DNA from 3 places in the Paenibacillus crassostreae genome. Region 3 is predicted to be linked to each of the others. Evidence: riboswitches for the same ligand, from Rfam matches in the RefSeq annotation. Region 3 holds a riboswitch; each other region holds the start of a gene.

Region 1 (7,226 bases), 1.7 Mb from region 3:
GTTGGATTAAGTACAAGCTTAATTTTTGGTAATTTTGGGTTTCCTGAGCTTGGTATATATGGTGCAGCTGTAAGTATTGTTATTACTAAATTTATTGAAATGATTTTGTTTGTTTGGTTCTTATATCGTAAATTTTCGGATTATGCACCCTTACTAACGGATTTATTAGGAATCAATCGCTCATTTTTGAAAACCTTCTTTAAAACCTCATTACCAGTCATTATTAATGAAGCCTTTTGGAGCATCGGTATTGCTTTGTACAGCATCGTCTTTTACAAAATGGGCTACACGATCGGTGCTGCTGTAGGAATTGCAAAGGTTTTAGAACAACTGCTGATTTCGTTCTTTATTGGAGCTGGTCATGCAGGTGCGATCATACTTGGACAAGCTATCGGTGAGGGTAAACGAGATGAAGCACCTGAATTAGCGAAAAAAATGGGCTTGTATACAGGAGTGGGTGGAATTGGAATAAGTTTTATGCTTTTAATCGGTACACCACTTTATTTAACTCTCTATCAAGGAATTTCAACTGATGTTAAAGATGCGATTATCACGATTATGATATATTTAGCATTTATTTTGCCACTTAAAGGTATGAATTTCATTCATATCATGGGTACGTTAAGAGCTGGTGGAGATACTTTCATGTGCATGATTATTGATAATTTTTCTCTATGGTGTGTATCTATTCCATTAACCTTTCTATTTGGCTACTTCTTAGACTTTGGAATTGAGATTGTATACTTATTTGTTGTTATTGATGATATATGTAAGTTTTTACTCATTCAGTGGAGGATACGAGGCAGGAAGTGGATTCATAATCTCATTTGATATAGATAGATGAGATTTTTATCAATAAAATTGGAAAAGAGAGAGGAAGAGATGGATATGAGTACAAAGTGGATGAAGTTAGGGACTCAGTTTTTAGCGGTAGTAATGATGTGTTCAGTAATTGTAGCCTGCGGAGAGGGCACGAAGTCATCGAATTCTTCAACTAACGCATCTGTAGAGGTTACAGCCTCTGGAGGAAATGCTACACCTGCTCCAGCACCTGAAGTGAAAGAACCAGTCTCTGTAAAAACCACGTATTATCCATTTATTGGAGGATTTAATATTTATGCTCTAAAGGACAAGGAATATGATTTGGCAAACGGTGTTAACTTGCAAATTGATGCAATGGGTGCTGCTTCACCGCTGATGGGTTTAATGACTCGAGATACTGATGTAGCTTTTATGACTCTACAAAGCTACATGGTTAGCATTGGTACATTAATTGAAGAAGGAACGGATATTAATTCATTACCGAAAATTGTTTATTTGCATAATGGATCAACAGGTGGTGATGGTATCGTAACAGATAGTGAAAATGAAACGGTTGCTGATTTGAAAGGTAAAACGATAGGTGCTTCGTTTGGTGAGGTTACCCACTATATGTTAGCAAAAGCGTTAGAAACAGAAGGCATGACTATTGATGATATCAAAATGGTAGACATGGGACCAAGTAAAGCAGGATCTGCGTTTGTAGCAGGTAGCATCGATGCAGCGGTTACGTTTGAGCCATATTTATCTGAAGGTGTTAAATCTCGTAATGGAAAAATTATTATCGATACGACAACACTAACAAATACGATTCTTGATGTTGTGGTTGTAAGAGCAGATACAGCTGCTGAAAAACCTGAGTGGGTTACAGGTGTATTGAAGTCGATAGAAGATGCAACACAATTTATTTCAACTGATCTTGAGAGTGCTGCTGAATTAGCGGCTGACGATTTACAGGTGTCGAAAGAAGAGGTTATTGAAATGTATCCTACCTTCTATTTATACACACATGAAGATAATAAAGTGGGTATGGGTGAAAACGGTTGGATTTTTGAAACGATGAAAGATGTACTAGATTTCTATTTGGAAATTGGAACACTTTCAACCACATATGACTATAGCTTATTAATTACAGACGAATTTTTATGGTAAGTATTCGAAAAATAAATATTGGAGGAATCAGATATGATTGAAATTCCTAAGCATAGCGCACTAATTATTGTTGATATTCAAAACTCAGATCCAAATAAAAAACGTGATATTCCAGAAAAAAGAATGAACTATTTGAAAAATGCTGAGCGGGTGACAAATTATTTCCGTGAGCGTGGCGATGTTCCAATTGTTCATATATTAGAAATTCATCGAAAAGATCTTATTGATTTTGGTCGCGAACTTGAAGGTGCTGAAAATATTCATTGTGTCGAAGGAACACCTGAAGCTACTTATTATGAGCCTACAGGTCCAATCGAGGGTGAATATACAATAGAAAAACGCCGTTATAGTGCCTTTTTTGGAACGGATTTAGAAATATTATTACGTGGTTTGAAGGCAGATCATCTTTTCATTATTGGTGGAATGACTGATATTTGTGTGCATTATACAGCAGTAGATGCTCATCAATTTAATTATCATGTTCATGTATTTAAGGAAGCGTGTGGCACGCCAAGTAGTGACGAAGTTGCACAAGCTGCTCTAGATAATATTGAGTATTTTCAAACAGGCTCGGTTATTTCAGTAGAGAATTTATTCAATTAATCTATCTTGAAAGGAGTTAGAACTATGAGAAATATATTAGAAAATAGTGCGTTACTTGTTATTGATATTCAAAACGATATGGAAAGTGATGCTATTCCTGTTATGGAAGGCGGAACATGCATGCTAAATTCACCGAAAATTATAAAGCACTTTCGTGAATTAGAGCTACCTATTATTCAAGTAAGAGAGCTGCATCGTGCAGATTTGAGTGACTTTGGCCGTGAATTAGATGGTGTAGAAAAAATCCATTGCTTGGAAGGTACTTCAGCGGAGGAATTTCATCCATCAACAGCACCAATAGAAGGAGAATATATTATAACGAAGCGTCGATACAGTGCTTTTATAGGAACAGATTTGGATCTGTTATTGCGTTGTAAGGGAATTAAGAGAGTATTTTTAATTGGTGGCTTAACAGATGTATGTGTACGTTTTACAGCAGTAGATGCTCATCAACATGACTATTATTTTAATGTCGTTTCTGATTCAGTGATTGGCTCTAGTCAGCAGGCTCATAAAATGGCGTTAAAAAATATGGAGTATTTACAAACAGGTGCTAATATGACTACGGAGCAAGTTCTTGCGTTAAATTGGGATAAATAAGAGTTGTTGTATACGACAACAGAATTTCCTTAACCAGAGGGGGAATATGAAATTGATTTGAGAAAAGGTGAAGCAGTGAGGCTGGATTAAGCATCAATTATGAGGTTTTAGTAGATTGTGCCGAGTGCCACACGTATATTGGGCGGATCCGGGGTCATGAATCAATTAATTAACAAAAAGTGCAAAAAAAGGGTCATCCTAAAGGTATTAACCTTACAGTATGATCCTTTTTTTTACAACTCAAATGATTTCCATATACGGACATGCTCGCTTAAGGAGTTGTCCAGATGCTAGAATTTCAGTAAGAGAATGATAAGGTGCGTCGGAACAGAGTTTAGATAAAATCGGATCGTACCAAACCCGAAGTCAAAAAGTAAAACATCCATGATTGCGCTTGGGTTCACTACATCTTTCTCCGACTTTCTCAACCCTTTAAAAACCAATTCGTAAGAGTGGTCAATCATTTTACATAATTCTAGTTCTGAAAGAGTACCATCGATCAAGATTGTGTTCCAGTGGTTTTTGTTCAAGTGATATCCCGGAGAAATCGAAGCGTATTGTTGTCGTAAACTTTCCGCCATGAATGGATCACATTTCAAACTGATTTTTAGTTGGTTATTTTGGTTGGAAATTAATGCAAACATTTTGGATTTAAGAAATAGTTATTAAATAAAGAGACACTCTTATAGGCAATAAGGGACGAAGAAGTGTATATTACATTGATGCATCTAAATCGATTTGCGTAATTATGAAATTGATTCTTGAACCTCTATTTCTTATCTTTCGGAAGAGCATAGTGGAAAACATTACATAATAAAAGGTTACAAAATTGTGATATATTAATTGTGCCGAGACTTTCAGACAGAAAGTGTGGAGGATGTAATTAAGTTTGTACAAGAATGTGTAAGTTCTTTACAACTAGGGGTGAATCGCATTTAACATGTGTAGGGTTGACTCCCAATCCGAATCCGACAGCTAACTTCGCAGGCGTTATTATAAGGAGGAGCAATGAAAATCCATTTTAAGAAAATGAAATTTGTACTAGCAGCTGTAGGTATGGCAATGGTGGTGCAAAGTACACCACTTCATGCTTCATCACTTCATGTGGCTAAAGAAGGGGATACATATTACAAGCTTTCACAACAATATGCTGTGAACATGGACAAGTTAATGAAAGCTAATCCCAAAACAAAAGCTGACAATATCTATGCAGGTATCAAACTGAACATTCCAACTTCGGGCAATGTGGTTAAGGCTGCATCTCTGACTAACACAGCTTCCATATTAACAACGTCATCAAACAAAAAAGAGATAGAAGCATGGGGAAAAACATTTAACTATTCCAAAACACTAAAAGTTAAAGCAACGGCATATTCTGCTGCTGCTAGTGAGAATGGTAAATGGGGTGCTGTTGATTATTTCGGAAATTCGCTTGAGTTAGGAACCATTGCTGTAGACCCAAGTATTATTCCTTTCGGTACAAAAGTGCTGGTTACTGGACATAGTCACAATGGTCTTCCTAAAGATGCATTTGTTGCAACAGCAAGTGATGCAGGATCTGCAATAAAAGGCAACCGTATTGATATATTTATTCCAGGAAGTCAGCAGAGTGTTCGAGTATTCGGTTATCAAGATATCGAATTGTATTTCATTGACTAATTAAATCATTCATTCGGATAGATAGAGTATATCTCTATCTATTTTTTGGTTTCAGAAGTTTGAATGAGCATGGGGACAGTTACAAAAGTGTATCCTTTATTTCGTAAAGTCTCAATAATAACAGGTAGAGCTTGAATCGTACCTGTTAGATCCGAACCAATTCCACCACCTGCATGAAAGAGAATAATTGAACCAGGTCCTACATGTGACAGCACATTTTTCTTCACTTCTTCTTTACCAATGCCTTTCCAATCGAGTGAATCCACATTCCAATTGACAATTTTATATCCTTGTTGCTTAGCCCATTTCAACTGAGCTTCCGAAATTTCCCCATAAGGTGGACGAATAAGGCTAGGTCTAACGCCAACCGTATCATAAATGATTTGTTCTGTTGTGAGGATCTGACTTTGAAATTGGGCTAAAGTAATTTTTGTGAATAAAGGATGGTCATAGGAATGATTCCCGATAGCATGGCCTTCCCGATGTATTCTCCTTGTAAGCTCTGGGTAATCCTTAGCACGTTTTCCACCAATGAAGAACGTCGCTGGTACATGATATTTAGATAATATGTCGAGGATGGCAGGTGTGAAACGAGGATCAGGGACATCGTCGAATGTGAGAGCGATTCTTTGATTCTTAGGACCCTTGAGAACCATAGTACCAGGATATTTCTGATGTAGTTCAGATAAGGTAGTTTTAGATTTCTTCTTTAACTTATTACTTGAGTTTTGTTGAAGGTTTGACTTAGAAGATTTATCTTGTGATTGGATTACAGATTCAGAATTATATTCAGTTTTTACCATATTGGACGGTGGGGATGCTTGAACTTCTAATGTTATAGTGGTAAATAGTAAGCTGAATATGCTGAGAAATAACAATGTTTTAAGAAAAGCCATTCTGAACATGTGTACAACCTCCGAATTTTTTGTATGTATAGACGCACATAAATGTTGTTATGCCCCCCTTGTGATAATATTATCCTAAGAATATAAGTGAAATAAGTCACATGAACATATTGTGGCTAATGTTATTTTTAAATCAGTTTCATAATCGCCTATGCAGCTTAAATAAGTTTGCGTAATTATGAAATTGATTTTTAAATCAATGAATTCTGAATGTTGGGGGATTTTCCATGGGGAAAGTAATATCGAATACACAAGTATCCGATCAAGTGTATCTAATGAGTGTTGAAGGTCATGCTGGAGGTCGAACGGGTCAGTTTTATATGCTAAGAGCATGGGGGGATTATCCGATACTATCTCGCCCGATAAGTATATTTAACATATCAGGAGATTCGATTGACTTTCTGTACCAAGTGGTAGGGGAAGGTACGGAACTATTTGCGAGACTTCGTCCGGGTGATCCGATATCTTTAGAAGGACCTTTCGGAAATGGCTTTCCTGATGTCTACGGCAGAGTTGCACTTGTTGGCGGTGGGATAGGGATTGCGCCACTATATTACTGTGCGCAACAGTTACCAAATGCGGATATATATTTAGGTTTTAGTAAAGAAGCATATTTACTTGAACCCTTCAATCAAGTCGCAGGGAAGTTAATGACGAATGTAGGTGGGTTCATTATCGATGATATCGATTTCAATCAATACGATGCCATATTAGCTTGTGGACCTCATGGCATGATGAAGGCGATCCAGAGGAAACAACAACAATCACAGTGTACAGCAGAAGTATATATTTCATTAGAGAATCGTATGGCATGTGGGATTGGAGCTTGTTTAGTGTGCAGTGTGTCATGTCATGATGGTCGAAAAAAAGCTTGCACAGATGGTCCTGTATTTGCTGCAGAGGAGGTGTTGTTACATGATTGATTTAACTTGTCACGTAGCTGGAGTTCCTTTCAAGAACCCTATTGTAATGGCATCAGGGACATTTGGTTTTGGAAGAGAATACGGTCAACGTTATGATATATCCAGTCTCGGTGGAATCAGCGGTAAAGGACTTACTTTGAATCCAAAAGCAGGTAATGAAGGATTGCGCGTCTATGAAACACCATCAGGAATGCTAAATAGTGTTGGGCTTGAGAATCCTGGAATTCCTTATTTCCTTGAGCATGAATGTGCCTATTGGGAGACACTTGATACCGTTAGAATTGCTAATCTAGGTGGTAATTGTTTAGATGATTATGTTCAAGGTGCATTGCTGATCCAAGCAGATCACGATAAAAGGGTAGCATTAGGACAGGTCGTGATAGATATGATCGAATTAAATATTTCATGTCCTAATGTAAAAGAAGGAGGTATAGCCTATGGTGTGAAGACCGTTGCTGCACAAGAAGTTGTCCGACTCGTCAGACAAGCAACTAGCTTACCTTTAACGATCAAATTGTCTCCTAATGCAGAGGATTTGGTTGGGATGGCTTTCATGTGCGAAGAT
Region 2 (7,226 bases), 420 kb from region 3:
TCTTGGGCAATCATTGATCCTAAATACACACTTGTATTAGAGAATAAATATATTAACAACTATTTAAAGGCTGGTTTAGAGACTGAAAAAGTCTCCCGCTGGAATATTAGCATCACCAAGCTGCTCGAAATCGGGCTTGGAAGTCTGTCATGGTGAGGTGAAAATGGTGAAGTCGTATATCTCTAATGGCTGGAACAGTCTCAAGAATCAATTCTATGTCGTAATCATTCTATTTCTATACCATCTTCTCTTCAGTTACTTTCTATATCGCTTAGTGAATTCAGCAGTAGTCCCGATACTTCAGCGCTACCCAGATCCACCACCTACTGAATTAAGTCAGATTTTATTCTATGTTGAAGGGCAATTAAGTCTCATGCATAGTCAAACTGTCCACAACTATCTATGGATTCTGCTTGGAATGTTGTTATTTCGTATGATTCTCACACCTTTGATTCATTCAGGTATATTTTATGAACTTCACCAAGAACGAAAAGGTGAAAAAGGCGTGTTCTTTTTCAAAGGCATCCTATTACATTGGAAACCAATCACACTATTCTATTGGTGTGAATCACTACTAGTTCTGCTTCCCGCATATTGGTTGATCCCTAAGCTCTATAGTATTGCCATTAATAGCTTTATCACGCCATCTATATTGGTTCAAGCCATTCCCTTCCTACTGGGATGGGGAATATATCGATATGTCATACATCAGATTATCCTGTATATGCAATTCGGAAAAATCGCTAACACTGATATGATTCCTTCCGCTTTAATTCTCTTTCGACATGCCTTATCCGTTATTGGAATCACGCTAACTTTGGCTTTTTTCAGTTTGTTATCCTTCAGTTTATTTACCGGCATTTCCCTTGTCTGGTCAGGTATCTTTGCTCTTATTCTCCAACAAAGCTACCCTCTAATATCTTGTTCATTTAAGATGTGGCGTATTACCTCTCAATATGATCTGTGGTTTACCAAAATTTACAAAACATAGATCAATCTTCGTCATAACATTTCATAACTCCTTGATATAAGAAGCCCCTGCCCTTTTTACAAAAAAAAGGCAGGGGCTTCTTATCTTTATTATGCGAATGACGTTTGCCAAATTAAAAATCCTCTGTTACAATACTAATTAGTAACAACTTTGTAATCTTTATATCTAATTCTTATCACTAGTTATTAATTATTGTCACTTTTTTATGGTGCATGAAACAGCCGAACTCCTGGGCACCAGGAAGCGGGGGATCCAATATCATGGGTGAATTGATCTCGAATCAGAGTGATCATAGGGGACCTTCAAACCGAATCCTTAAGCTAACCTCGTAGGCATTGGAAGGGGAACAGTCATTGAATAAGAAATTAACCGCAACAGCATTAAGTATGGCTCTTGCTTTAACCATCGGAACAGGTAGCGTTTTTGCCGACTCGTCTTTAGAAAAAGTTGTTGACAGTACCATTGGAGTAAATTACAAGAGTGGGGGAACGACTACAAATGGATTTGATTGTTCCGGCTACACTCGTTATGTCTTCTTGAAGTTAGGTATCACATTACCACATCAATCAGCTTCGCAATACCACATGGGTCAGGAAGTATCCCGTGCTGAGCTAAGAGCTGGAGATCTAGTCTTTTTCAACACTTCAGGAAAAGGTGTATCTCACGTAGGAGTATATGTAGGTAATGGGAAATTCTCGCATTCATCTTCTTCTAAGGGTGTCATCATCACCTCTCTCGGTCAAAGTTACTGGGCCGAACGCTACGTAGGTGCCAAACGAATCATGAGTACTGCGAAATATGAAGCAGCGACTTACAATTAACAATAGACTCATTAGTCATTTAATTTAAACAGTTGAAATTTAAGCAACCCTATATATTGCTTAGAAATACCCGTAAGAGGTATCAGCCTCTTACGGGTATTTTTTTTTCATATAAGAATCAATTTCATCGGAGCGATTCATTCTGTCTGTTAGCGTAATTATGAAATTGATTCAAATAAAGAAAATAACAACAAATTCGAATGAAACAATTGCCAAATTCTCATTCCTCTGATACAATAGTTCCAGTGATTACATAGTAACAACTTTGTAATAAGTATTGTAACTTTTATGTAAATTATATCTGCCGAATTCCCGATACAAAGGGAAGTGGGGGAACCGTCTTGGGTGAATTGATCTTGCATTAGAGGGATCATAGGGAACCTTCAACCGAATCCTTAAGCTAACCTCGCAGGCACCGGAAGGAGTTACTTTTTTTGAAAAAGACATGTTCAGCAGTAGCTTTAGGAATAGCGATTTTATTTACTATTGGGACTGGAAGCGCTTTCGCAGATTCGCAGATGGATAAGGTCATCGCACCAACGATAGGTATTGCCTATCAAGGTGGTGGAGTAACCACTAGTGGCTTCGACTGTTCTGGGTTCACAATGTATATCTATGGAAAGTTAGGTATCGACTTGCCACATCAATCTGGTTCTCAATTTAATATGGGAACAGCCGTTCAGCGTAGTGATCTTAGAGAAGGCGACTTAGTTTTCTTTAATACTTCTGGCAAAGGCATATCGCATGTTGGAATATATGTGGGCAATGGTAAGTTTGCACACTCTTCCTCATCAAAAGGCATCACAATCACTCCTCTCACTGAAAATTACTGGGATGACCGTTACGTTGGAGCTAAGAGAATCATGAGTAATACTACATATGAATCTGTCGCAATCGACAAATAAATGATACCTACAACCAACCTGTGGAAGGGATTTTAAATAATCTCCTCCACAGGTTTTTTCATTTCATCTATCTATCTAACAGAAAGGAGTATGACAATGCCCCTCTCAGAATTTATGATTTCCGTAATGACAGCTGAGCATGCTCGATCGATATCGGCTTGGAACTATCCTGTTCCTTACGACATTTACGGATGGATGCCTTGGGATCAAATGGAGGCGCTAGGTATTGAATTTGGTGACCCTTTGATTCGCGAAGAACAATATGTCTCTGTATTAAATGCTCAAGGAGAACTATGCGGTTTTGCACAATTTTTTCCATTGGTAGGTGTGACTCGCCTCGGGATTAGCCTCTGCCCTGATTTGTGCGGAAATGGGTTGGGTGTCAGTTTTGTACAATCTATCGTCCGAGAAGCTATTCGGCGGAAACCTGAGGATGAAATTGACTTAGAAGTTTTAACTTGGAACAAGCGTGCCATTCGGGTATATCACAAGGCGGGGTTTGAGATTACAGATGATTATGAACGACTAACCCCAGATGGATTACAGCCATTTCACTGTATGGTTTATCAATTATCTGTTGATCGCTATGATAAATAGCACTTTATTGTGCCGTTTATACAATATATAGTGGATTTTTCTTCATTTTTTTGTCACAATGGCTATGATGTATGTATCTATTCCGTTATAATAAAGTCATTAGCTTACATAAGAAAGGAAGAAAAGTATGCAAAAATATATCATGAGTGGTTTCTTCTTCGCCGCATGTGCCTTAGCTATCATACTTATGTTCACACTGCCTGGTAAAAGCGAAGTCGCTAAGGAAGCTAAACCGAGTATGCCCGAAGTTGTATTAGATGCTACTGCTGCTGAAGCGTCAGTAAAGGCCAATTGCATATCTTGCCATGGCGATCAATTGCAAGGCGGAGTTGGCCCTGGCCTACAAAATGCAGGTAGCCATCTCACTCCAGAACAAATTTATAATTTAGTAAGCAAAGGTAAAGGAATCATGCCTGCTTTCAAAGATACACTAGCCGAAGAAGAAGTTGCTAATGTGGCTCAATGGTTAGCTCAAAAGAAATAACATCATTAAGAACGGGTATCTTCTCTATTTAGAAGATACCCGTTCTGCGCTACTTCGCTCAACCCTTATTCACGATTTACTTTTCAAGACTCCACCATTGTTCAGACTCTCACTTATACACATCTTCTCAAATACTTCGTTATACTGTTTGGCTTCCTTGATATCTATTTCCGTTAGATATCCTGCATCCCAAGAAGTGAGCCGAAGAATAACAGTCTTATAATCAATGGTAATCAGAGGATGATGATTAAAGGCCTCAGAGATCGTTGCTACTTTATCAACAAATGAAATCCCCCTCATAAAACTTGAGAAGGTGAATCTCCGTTCTATAAAGCGTTCATTCACTAGGCTCCAACCTGTAAGCTGACTCAAATGCACGTCCACTTCTTCCCTTGTATACGTCACTCTTATGAATCCACCTTTCCATTCCACATGATCAACCAATGTCTCCTATGACCTTTACCCTTTTATTATTATATTCTTTCAGTTAACCTTTCATGCTCAATCTATATTAGATTAATGGCACAAAGGCTAGTTCTGTATCACCTATCAATATATTGATTCGATGATTCTCTCGATCATGAATCACAACCCCACTTCCAACAATGATAGATGGTTCTGTACCGAGTCCAAAAAATAAATCTTCCGCAAGTGCCTCCATTACCTCCAGCTTATCTTCTTTTTGTAACAAAGCCCACTCCTCTTCTTCCATCTCAAAAAATAAATAACTATCTGCAATCCGTTCTACAGCTTCCGTTAATTCCTTAAGAATTTGCCCATAATCACGACCATGTTTTACGCCCATTTTATGATCCTCCATTTCATATGTAACAGAACTTTAATAATTCATTTTATTATACAGGAAATTAGCCCTTAAATAAAAAGCCCTTTCTGACGATAAATACTATAATGCGTCTCTTGTGCGACAGTCCATCTTCACAATTTATATTTGGCGGCATGAAAGGATTCAATTCTATTTCTCATGGATGAGGTGTATAATGCAAATTTCAACAGTTATTGGTTTAGTTTTAGGTCTTATTTCAGTAGTCGTAGGGATGATTCTTAAGGGCGCTCCGATTAGTTCTCTAATGGTGCCTGCTGCATATTTAATTATTATAGGTGGTACCGCCGCAGCAGTCTTCATGGCCTTTCCTATGGAAGAGCTTAAGAGGTTCCCGAAATTAGTGAAAATTGTCTTCTTCAAGCAACAACTAATGGATCGTAAAGAGATGATTACTCTCTTTATGGATTGGGCCTCCATCACAAGACGCGAAGGATTGCTTGCCTTGGAGTCAAAGGTCGAAGAAATCAACGATGATTTCTTGCGTAGCGGTATGCGCATGATCATTGATGGTAATGACCAAGATTTCGTCCGTGATGTATTAATGGAAGATATCAATGCAACCGAGGATCGCCACAAGATTGGTTCACTTATCTTCTCTCAAGCTGGTATGTACGCACCTACACTCGGGGTATTAGGGGCTGTTATAGGTCTTATTGCTGCATTGGGTGATATGTCAGATATGGCTGTACTTGCCCATGCGATTGGTGCGGCTTTTATTGCAACTTTGTTAGGTATATTCACTGGTTATGTTATCTTTCACCCGATTGCTACTAAGCTTAAACGTATCTCTAAAAATGAGATTGAGCTTAGACTAATGATGCTAGAAGGCTTATTATCTATTCAATCTGGCGTGTCTACTATTGCGATCAGCCAGAAACTATCCGTATTCTTAACCCCTTCCGAACGTAAAGTAATGAAGGAAAGGGAGGGTGGTTCAGGTGAGCAAAAAGACTAGACGTCATGAGGAAGAAGAACATGCGGACGAGTCATGGCTTCTCCCATACTCTGACCTAATGACTCTACTTCTAGCTCTCTTTATCGTCCTGTATTCAATGAGCGCTGCAGATGCGGAGAAGTTCGAGGCAATGAGTGACGCATTTAGGGCTGAATTCACTTCAGGTACTGGTATTCTTGATCATACATCAGTTATTCCTAAAGATAACGCTAGCTCAGATCAATCAGCTGAAGAGATAACATCTAAGAAGATGACGAAAGATCAACAAGCATCGCTCATCAAACAAGAACAGATTGACTTAGAGAATTTAAAAGAACAAATAGATCAATATATTCAAAAAAATGGACTCACTGATCAGCTTGATACGAAGCTTAATCAGTCCCAGTTGATGATTACAATTAGCGACACTGCACTTTTCGCTTCAGGTAAGGCTAACGTGAAACCTGAATCTAAACAGTTAGCTACGGCGATATCAGGGATGCTTCAGCAGTTCCCTGACTATGAAATTGTTGTCTCAGGACATACAGACAATATTCCTATCTCCAACAGCGAATATGAGTCTAACTGGGATTTAAGTTCTGATCGAGCATTACAATTCATGAAGATACTATTGACTAACACTAAATTAGATCCTCAGAAATTCACACCTGTTGGATATGGTGAATACCATCCGCTCGTGGATAATAGCACTAATATCAATCGAGCTAAGAACCGTCGTGTAGAAGTATCCCTTATTCGTAAATATCAGGAGAACAATCAGGTCCTTGATGTTACAGCTGCTAAAGAATAAGCGATATTAGAAATCAATATACAAAAAAACGGCAAGCCCAAGGGAATCACCTCGGCTTGCCGTTTTTGTATAAATGATAGAGGAGCTTCTTACTCTAATTTATAGTTAAGCAGGGATCCAAGCTCTTGCCTCTCATCAGGCGTCAGATCCCACCATGTTCCAACCTTATGATTACCTAATTGAACATTCATGATTCGAACACGTTGTAGATCTTTAACCTCGTACCCAAAAGTTTGGCACATCCGCCGGATCTGCCGATTCTTTCCTTCTGTAAGAATAATGCGAAATTTCCGCTCTGATAACTGCGTCACTTCGCAAGGACGTGTCATCTCTCCTAAAATTTTTACACCAGTGGACATCCCTCTTACAAAAGATTCAGTAATAGGTCGATCTACACTAACTAAGTATTCCTTCTCATGTTTACCTTCTGCACGTAATATTTTATTAACAATATCCCCATCATTCGTCATTAGGATTAATCCTTCTGAATCCTTATCTAATCTACCAATAGGGAAGATTCGCTCCGAATGGCCTACAAAATCAACAATATTGCCCTGAATATGTAGCTCAGTTGTACAAGTTATACCTATAGGCTTATTAAGGGCGATATAAACATGTCTCTTCTTAGAATCCAACGGTTGCCCATTTATACGTACATCATCACCATCCTCAGCCTGACTACCGAGTACAGCTAATACACCATTAATCGTTACTTCTCCATTCTCAACCTTTTTATCTGCTTCTCTACGAGAACAGAAGCCTGTCTCGCTGATGAATTTATTTATTCGCACGTTACCTTTCACCTCTACGTTTAAGTTATTCAAACCATTATTCATTAA
Region 3 (7,226 bases):
TGATGATTTTCCGTGGCTAGAAGAGAAAACCACATAACGGTTTGCCGCTTTAAATGATTTATTACAAATCAAAGGATATCAGGAATATAACTTAATACCACTAAGCAAGTTTTTAGCTTTTCTCAGGATTAATCAGCGTTTTTTCTGCTTCGAAAGATGATCTTACCCCGACTTAAGTCCAGTAGAATATTAGCCTGCGGATGGAGTGTTAATGATTTCCTCTTGTTGTATACTAACATCTATACGTTACCATCAGAAATATCAAAAAATAGTTGTCATAATGGAGGAGTTCCTTAGTATGCACAGAAAACCTAAGTTTTTAAAAGTGATGATAGTAACAGTCGTTTCGCTGGTGATATTGGCTGGATGTACTAATGAGACTGATGAAATGTTCAAGACGGGCATCGGAGAAGTGACAGAAGCCATCGGGGATACAGCTCAGAATATCAGCTCAGATTGGAGTGCGGAATTGAAGAAAGATGGGTTGCAAAAAGAGATATCACTCACACAAGAGGTAGGCTCTGCATCGACCCTGAATATGGATAATGCGGTAGGAAATATTGAAGTTATAGCAGCTACAGATGATAACCTTATCGTGAACGCAACACTCTCATTTCCGAAATCATCATTACGTGAAGCAAAATACCAAGAAATCCTGGATCAAGCTGAAGTCTCGGTCGTGGTACAAGGGGATCAATTGAAGATTGTTACACATCCCCAAGGTAACTCCAAGAAATCTTTGTGGACATGGGCAGAGGATAAATACGGATTCTCAGAGTTCAGCATTGATTATAAGGTAGAGTTACCGGACTCGGTGAATCAATTCGATCTCACAAATAATGTGGGTGAATTGACACTTCGGAATCTAAAAGGGAACTATGATGTTGTAAGTGATGTGGGCACGATCAATATTGAGGGTGCACAGATTCAAGGGGAATCCACTGTACAATCAGATGTCGGTCGAATTCAACTCGGGATTGAACAGATGGAAAGTGATAGCAGTCTCAAGGTGAATACGGAAGTTGGTGGGATTACTACTACACTAGCTGGAACTCTTCAATGTAGCTTGAATGTTGAAAGTGATCTCGGACAAATTACAGGAGTTAATAAAGGTAAAAGCGACATCAATGGAGGTGGGCCATTATTATCGCTCACTTCAGCTGTGGGCTCCATCGCAGTAGAGCGTCCTTAAGTCATCTACGAAAATAAGAACAATTAATTTATGAAATTTTAAGCTTTCTATCATCTCAATTTAAGCGAGAATATATATTCTAAAAGTACCCCCTTTTAGAATATATATTGACACAAGGTTCCGCCGGTTAGTTAACTGGCGGGGCCTATTTTGTTTATAGGGGTAAATCCCAAGAATCATCATAATAATCCAAAAATGAGATATAGAGAGCATGAACAAGCAGGAAGGAGAGAAATATCATTGTAAGCGCCATTATTAACCTGAATGATTGAAATTTCCTTTTAAGAAGGCCTCGAGTCACCTTTACACTAATTTGGGGCGGGTGTATGATTCATATCGAAATACAAATTGTTATTATTTTCAATTCTTAGTTTTGCTGAGTCCCTACCTTTAAGGTGGGGAACGGGGGAACCAAACGTAGCAACCTTTTTTCGGTGTGAGAGTCGAAATTAGGAAGCTACAGGGGTGAATCCTAGATAAGGCTATTAAGCCTTATCTAGGTAGAGCGACTCTCACCGCTCGAATCCGACAGCTAACCTCGTAAGCTTAAGTTTGAGAGAGGAATGATGAATCTTGTGATCGAAACTATCGATCGAAGGGCGCTCAAGCTGCTCTGCGGTTATTAATTGTGATGGATGTTGAAAGAATGTCTTGAACGCTGAATTCTGTGAAATTCAGAAACGGGGGAACCAATCGGAGATGTCTGCTGCGTAAACGCCGGATGTTTCCATGGGGTGAATTTTTCGGCTATTGTATTTCAAAGCCGGGAATAGGGCGACTCTCTCGCCCGAATCCGACAGCTAACCTCGTAAGCGTACAGGGAGAGGCAGCAAACCGCCTTCTGGCTGGTTCGTGGATTTATTTTGTCATGGACTAACAAAGAAGCTCTGGGAAAGCTACTTTTTCGCTGAGCTTCTTTTTTGTTGTCTTTAAACGTATAGGAGGACCTAATAATGGAAGATGATGTCATTTTGGTTATCGCTCCTAATGAGGACGGACGGAAATTCGTAAACCAATTAATTTATAATAAAAAGTCATTTGCGGTGCTGACTAACAGCCGTACAGAAGAACTGGATTACCTAGAAATGGGTGCAAAACATGTTGTTAGAATCGATACTTATATGACTAAAAAGTGGATTGTACCACATGTGGCAGTGGGAAGGATTTATATTTTCGAAAGTAGTCTTAACTTAAGTTGTAGATATCTTCAAATATGTCGTCCATGGACGACGCGTGAGATATACATTATAACCCGATACTCTAGCCCTCGAGGGGTCTATCGAGGAATGGGTGCAGATCATGTCATTTATACGAAAAATGGAGACGTTGGATTTCTCCTTGAGAAATAAGCTCAGGATGAATCATCAAAAATCTACTTGAGAGAGGGGCATTCCCATAATGATGGATGTCTATATGGTCATCACGTTAATTGTTGGATTTGGATTATTGTTATTGTTCACACATTGGTGCGGAACGTTGGTAGATAGAGGGGGCGGGGAACAATGATCGTTGTACTTGCATTGACCTTAGTCATCTTCATTTACCTGATATATGCGTTAATCAATCCAGAGAAATTCTAGGATTGCCATAATATTGTGAACTAACAGAAAATTCATCTCTATAGGAGGATATAAAGCATGGACTTACTGCAAATAGGAATTGTGATTGTCGTACTACTGTTGCTGGTGAAGCCACTCGGTACTTATATGTTTCATGTATTCTCCAATGAACCTAACCGAACGGATAAGGTTTTCGGTTCAACGGAAAATGTCATCTACAAGCTGATCGGATTAAGAAATCGTAATAGTATGAATTGGAAGAAGTACGTACTGAGTTTTATTGCTACGAATGCGGTGTTAATCGTTATTAGTTACGTACTCCTACGTCTTCAAGGATTACTGCCAGGAAATCCGAGTGGGAACGAGAATATGGAGGCTTCACTCGCCTTTAATACGATCATCAGTTTTATGACAAATACCAATCTACAGCATTATAGCGGCGAGAGTGGATTGACGTATTTAACCCAAATGGCATTTGTTACGATGATGATGTTCACATCGGCAGCATCAGGTTTAGCGATTGCGGTTGCATTTATTCGTGGGATTACTCGACGCGGTGAAGGATTAGGTAACTTCTTTCAGGATTTTACCAAAGCTATTATTCGTATCTTCATACCACTAGCTTTTATCGTTACGATCGTATTAGTTGGTTTAAAAGTACCCCAAACGTTCGACCCAACGGCTACAGTAACAACGTTTGAAGGTGTTGAGCAACAGATAACGATGGGTCCTATCGCTTCGTTGGAATCCATTAAACATCTCGGAACGAATGGTGGTGGATTCTTTGGAGCCAACTCGTCACATCCATTTGAGAATCCAAGTCCATTAACCAATGTTATCGAAATATTAAGTATGTGGATGTTAGCAGCCTCACTACCTTATATGTTTGGTCTGTTTGCTAAAAACAAGAAGCAAGGATGGGTCATATTCTCAAGCATGATGATTCTGTTCTTGATATTCCTAAGTATTAGTTATACGTCAGAGAAAGCTGGCAACCCGGCAATCAATTCGTTAGGTATTGAATCTTCTCAAGGTAGTATGGAAGGCAAAGAAGTTCGATTCGGTATAGCACAATCGACTCTATTCTCTACTGTTACGACGGCTGCGACAACGGGATCAGTCAACAATATGCATGATACATTAACGCCTCTTGGAGGAATGGCAGCACTTGGTGAAATGATGCTGAATGTCGTCTTTGGAGGTAAAGGTGTCGGACTGGTTAACATGTTGATGTACGCCATACTAGGTGTCTTTATTTGCGGACTTATGGTTGGACGAACGCCAGAGTTCTTAGGACGGAAGATCGAGGCCAGGGAAATGAAGCTGATTGCACTCGTTATTCTGGTGCATCCATTTATCATCTTAGTGCCTACGGCGCTCTCATTTATAACCTCTTCGGGCTATGATTCATTAAGTAATCCGGGATTCCATGGTTTAACCCAGTCCTTATATGAATACACTTCATCTGCCGCTAACAACGGATCCGGTTTTGAAGGACTAGGAGATAATACGATATTCTGGAACGTTTCAACAGGACTCGTAATGTTCTTTGGACGTTACATGTCGATTATCGCTATGCTTGCAGTAGCAGGTTCACTTAGTGCTAAGAACCCCGTAGGTGAAACAATCGGTACATTTCGTACAGATAACAAGCTATTTATTGGAATATTGATCAGTGTTGTCTTATTGATCGGCGCGTTAACGTTCCTTCCGGTCATTGTTTTAGGCCCTGTGGCCGAATTTTTAACACTCCATTAGAACGAGGTGCTTGAACGATGAATAATAAACGCCAGAGCATGTTCAATGGTGAAATAGCCAAACATGCTGTTAAAGAAAGCTTTATAAAATTGAATCCGATGTTTATGATGAAGAATCCTGTCATGTTTATAGTTGAAGTAGGGACATTTGTTGTACTTATGATGGTACTATTTCCAAAGTACTTCGGAACTGAAGATCAGATAGGATTTAATATTAGTGTCTTCTTAATTCTGTTATTTACGGTCTTGTTCGCGAACTTCGCTGAAGCATTGGCAGAAGGACGTGGGAAGGCACAAGCGGATTCCTTGAAAAAAGGAAAGAGAGAGATTCAAGCCAATAAACGAATAGGCTCCGAGATTAAAGTTATTAACTCTACGGAGTTACGTAAAGGCGATGTCGTGATTGTCTCAAGTGGTGAGATGATCCCTGGTGACGGTGAGGTCATTGAAGGATTGGCATCTGTGGACGAATCGGCTATAACCGGTGAATCAGCTCCTGTGATCAAGGAAGCAGGAGGAGACTTCAACTCTGTTACGGGCGGTACACGGGTAGTCAGTGACGTCATTACAGTGCGAATTACTGCCGATCCAGGTGAGTCTTTTATTGATAAAATGATCTCACTCGTAGAAGGTGCACAGCGTCAGAAGACACCGAATGAAATAGCACTTAATACATTGCTTACTTGCTTGACATTGATATTTCTAATTGTTGTTGTAACCTTAGCTCCTATTGCTAATTATTTCGATATTGATCTACCGATTCCAGTTCTTATCTCATTGTTAGTGTGTCTAATACCAACAACCATTGGTGGGTTATTGTCCGCCATAGGTATTGCTGGTATGGACCGTGTGACGCAATTCAACGTGTTAGCGATGTCGGGTAAAGCCGTCGAGGCTTCTGGTGATATCAACACAATGATTCTGGATAAGACAGGAACCATAACCTATGGTAACCGTATGGCAAGTGAATTTATACCTGTAGGTAAAATGACTAAGAAAGAGTTAGGTTATTGGGCAGCGATCAGTTCCTTGAAGGATGAGACTCCTGAAGGGCGTTCAGTCCTTGAACTCATGAGGAAGCTTGATTATTTCGTAGAAGACCAACTTGCAGTAGGTGGCGAATTCGTTGAATTCAAAGCACAGACGCGTATGAGTGGTATTGATCTCAAAGATGGACGCCATGTACGTAAAGGAGCCGTTGACTCTGTAAGGAAGTGGGTTGAATCTCAAGGAGGACTCATTCCTGCAGATTTGGAAGATAAGGCGAATGTCATCTCTTCGGATGGAGGTACACCTCTTGCGGTGGCAGTAGACGGAATTATTTATGGATTGATTTATTTGAAGGATACCGTAAAACCGGGTATGAAAGAGCGATTCGACCAATTAAGACAGATGGGGATCAAGACCATCATGTGTACAGGGGATAACCCGTTAACTGCAGCGACCATTGCCCGTGAAGCAGGCGTAGATAGTTTTATAGCGGAGAGTACACCCGAGGATAAAATTGCAGTCATCCGTCGTGAGCAAAGTGAAGGTAAGCTAGTCGCTATGACTGGTGATGGTACGAACGATGCTCCCGCACTCGCTCAAGCCGACGTAGGCTTAGCGATGAATAGTGGAACAACGGCTGCGAAGGAAGCCTCTAATATGGTCGATCTGGACTCCGATCCTTCCAAAATTATTGAAGTTGTCGCTATAGGTAAACAGCTATTGATGACACGAGGTGCTTTAACGACCTTCAGTATTGCGAATGATGTAGCTAAATATTTTGCTATTATCCCAGCGATGTTTATGGTCGCTATTCCAGAAATGAATGGGCTTAATGTGATGAGTCTAGGTTCACCGCTCTCGGCAATACTCTCAGCGCTCATCTTTAATGCTGTGATTATTCCACTGCTCATTCCGCTTGCCATGAAAGGTGTTAAATACAAACCCATGGGCGCAAGTAAGTTGCTCAGTCGCAATTTACTAATCTATGGAGTTGGTGGGGTTATTGCTCCCTTTCTCGGGATTAAAGTCATTGACCTAATTGTACACTTGTGGATTTAAGCGCGAAGGAATAAGATGGCATGCGTTATGTGCCGTAGACTATAATAGGGAAAGGCAGGAAATAGCAATGAACAATGTAGAGACATCCAATAAAAGTTCAATGATAGGAGTTGCCGCACGCATCAGTTTAGTGATGATTGTGCTTTGCGGTTTAATATATCCAATGGTTAGTACCGGTATAGCCCAGTTGATTTTCCCACAACAAGCGAATGGTAGTATGGTGAAAGATGGGGAGGGTAAGGTCGTTGGTTCAGAGCTGATAGGACAGACCTTTACCAATCCTGCATTCTTCCAAGGTCGTGTTTCAAGCATTGAGAATAATGGAGCGGGTTCTGGATCCATGAACTATGCGCCATCTAACCCAGAATTGGTGAAACGGATCCAAGAATCCATGGTCGCTTGGGAAGCAGCTAATCCAGATGTCCCTTTGGAGAAGTTACCCATTGATCTAGTAACGAATTCTGGATCAGGGTTAGACCCAGATATTTCACCAGCTTCAGCCACAGCTCAAATTCCACGAATCAGTAATTTAACGGGATTAGATCAGGCTGAGCTACAAAAATTAGTGAATAACCATACCAAAGAACGTGACTTAGGCATATTCGGGGATCCAAGAGTCAACGTATTATTGTTGAACCTCGCTTTGGGAGAAATGATAAAATAAAAGAT

What was found. A riboswitch is a leader RNA that binds a small molecule or an ion and turns the genes downstream of it on or off. The one in region 3 is predicted to bind cyclic di-AMP.
Region 1: linked by a shared signal. The riboswitch ahead of LPB68_RS01835 (3D domain-containing protein) and the one ahead of LPB68_RS09650 (hypothetical protein) in region 3 are both predicted to bind cyclic di-AMP.
Region 2: linked by a shared signal. The riboswitch ahead of LPB68_RS11475 (C40 family peptidase) and the one ahead of LPB68_RS09650 (hypothetical protein) in region 3 are both predicted to bind cyclic di-AMP.

What each region holds. Positions count from the first base shown of each region.
Region 1 is NZ_CP017770.1:383,761-390,986, reverse strand. Features, by position in the region: gene LPB68_RS01860 (MATE family efflux transporter) at 1-831, shown strand, start outside; gene LPB68_RS01855 (ABC transporter substrate-binding protein) at 889-1,971, shown strand; gene LPB68_RS01850 (cysteine hydrolase family protein) at 2,005-2,574, shown strand; gene LPB68_RS01845 (cysteine hydrolase family protein) at 2,599-3,174, shown strand; gene LPB68_RS23820 (MmcQ/YjbR family DNA-binding protein) at 3,465-3,818, opposite strand; cyclic di-AMP (ydaO/yuaA leader) riboswitch at 4,011-4,179, shown strand; gene LPB68_RS01835 (3D domain-containing protein) at 4,183-4,833, shown strand; gene LPB68_RS01830 (polysaccharide deacetylase family protein) at 4,872-5,738, opposite strand; gene LPB68_RS01825 (dihydroorotate dehydrogenase electron transfer subunit) at 5,966-6,661, shown strand; gene LPB68_RS01820 (dihydroorotate dehydrogenase) at 6,654-7,226, shown strand, end outside.
Region 2 is NZ_CP017770.1:2,467,178-2,474,403, forward strand. Features, by position in the region: gene LPB68_RS11465 (M1 family metallopeptidase) at 1-156, shown strand, start outside; gene LPB68_RS11470 (hypothetical protein) at 164-991, shown strand; cyclic di-AMP (ydaO/yuaA leader) riboswitch at 1,201-1,341, shown strand; gene LPB68_RS11475 (C40 family peptidase) at 1,345-1,812, shown strand; cyclic di-AMP (ydaO/yuaA leader) riboswitch at 2,105-2,242, shown strand; gene LPB68_RS11480 (C40 family peptidase) at 2,247-2,717, shown strand; gene LPB68_RS11485 (GNAT family N-acetyltransferase) at 2,808-3,314, shown strand; gene LPB68_RS11490 (c-type cytochrome) at 3,442-3,798, shown strand; gene LPB68_RS11495 (4a-hydroxytetrahydrobiopterin dehydratase) at 3,868-4,203, opposite strand; gene LPB68_RS11500 (hypothetical protein) at 4,310-4,603, opposite strand; gene motA (flagellar motor stator protein MotA) at 4,797-5,597, shown strand; gene LPB68_RS11510 (flagellar motor protein MotB) at 5,581-6,387, shown strand; gene rluF (23S rRNA pseudouridine(2604) synthase RluF) at 6,477-7,178, opposite strand.
Region 3 is NZ_CP017770.1:2,050,583-2,057,808, reverse strand. Features, by position in the region: gene LPB68_RS09655 (hypothetical protein) at 299-1,192, shown strand; cyclic di-AMP (ydaO/yuaA leader) riboswitch at 1,557-1,754, shown strand; cyclic di-AMP (ydaO/yuaA leader) riboswitch at 1,839-2,021, shown strand; gene LPB68_RS09650 (hypothetical protein) at 2,146-2,541, shown strand; gene kdpF (K(+)-transporting ATPase subunit F) at 2,695-2,772, shown strand; gene kdpA (potassium-transporting ATPase subunit KdpA) at 2,830-4,509, shown strand; gene kdpB (potassium-transporting ATPase subunit KdpB) at 4,527-6,557, shown strand; gene kdpC (potassium-transporting ATPase subunit KdpC) at 6,625-7,221, shown strand.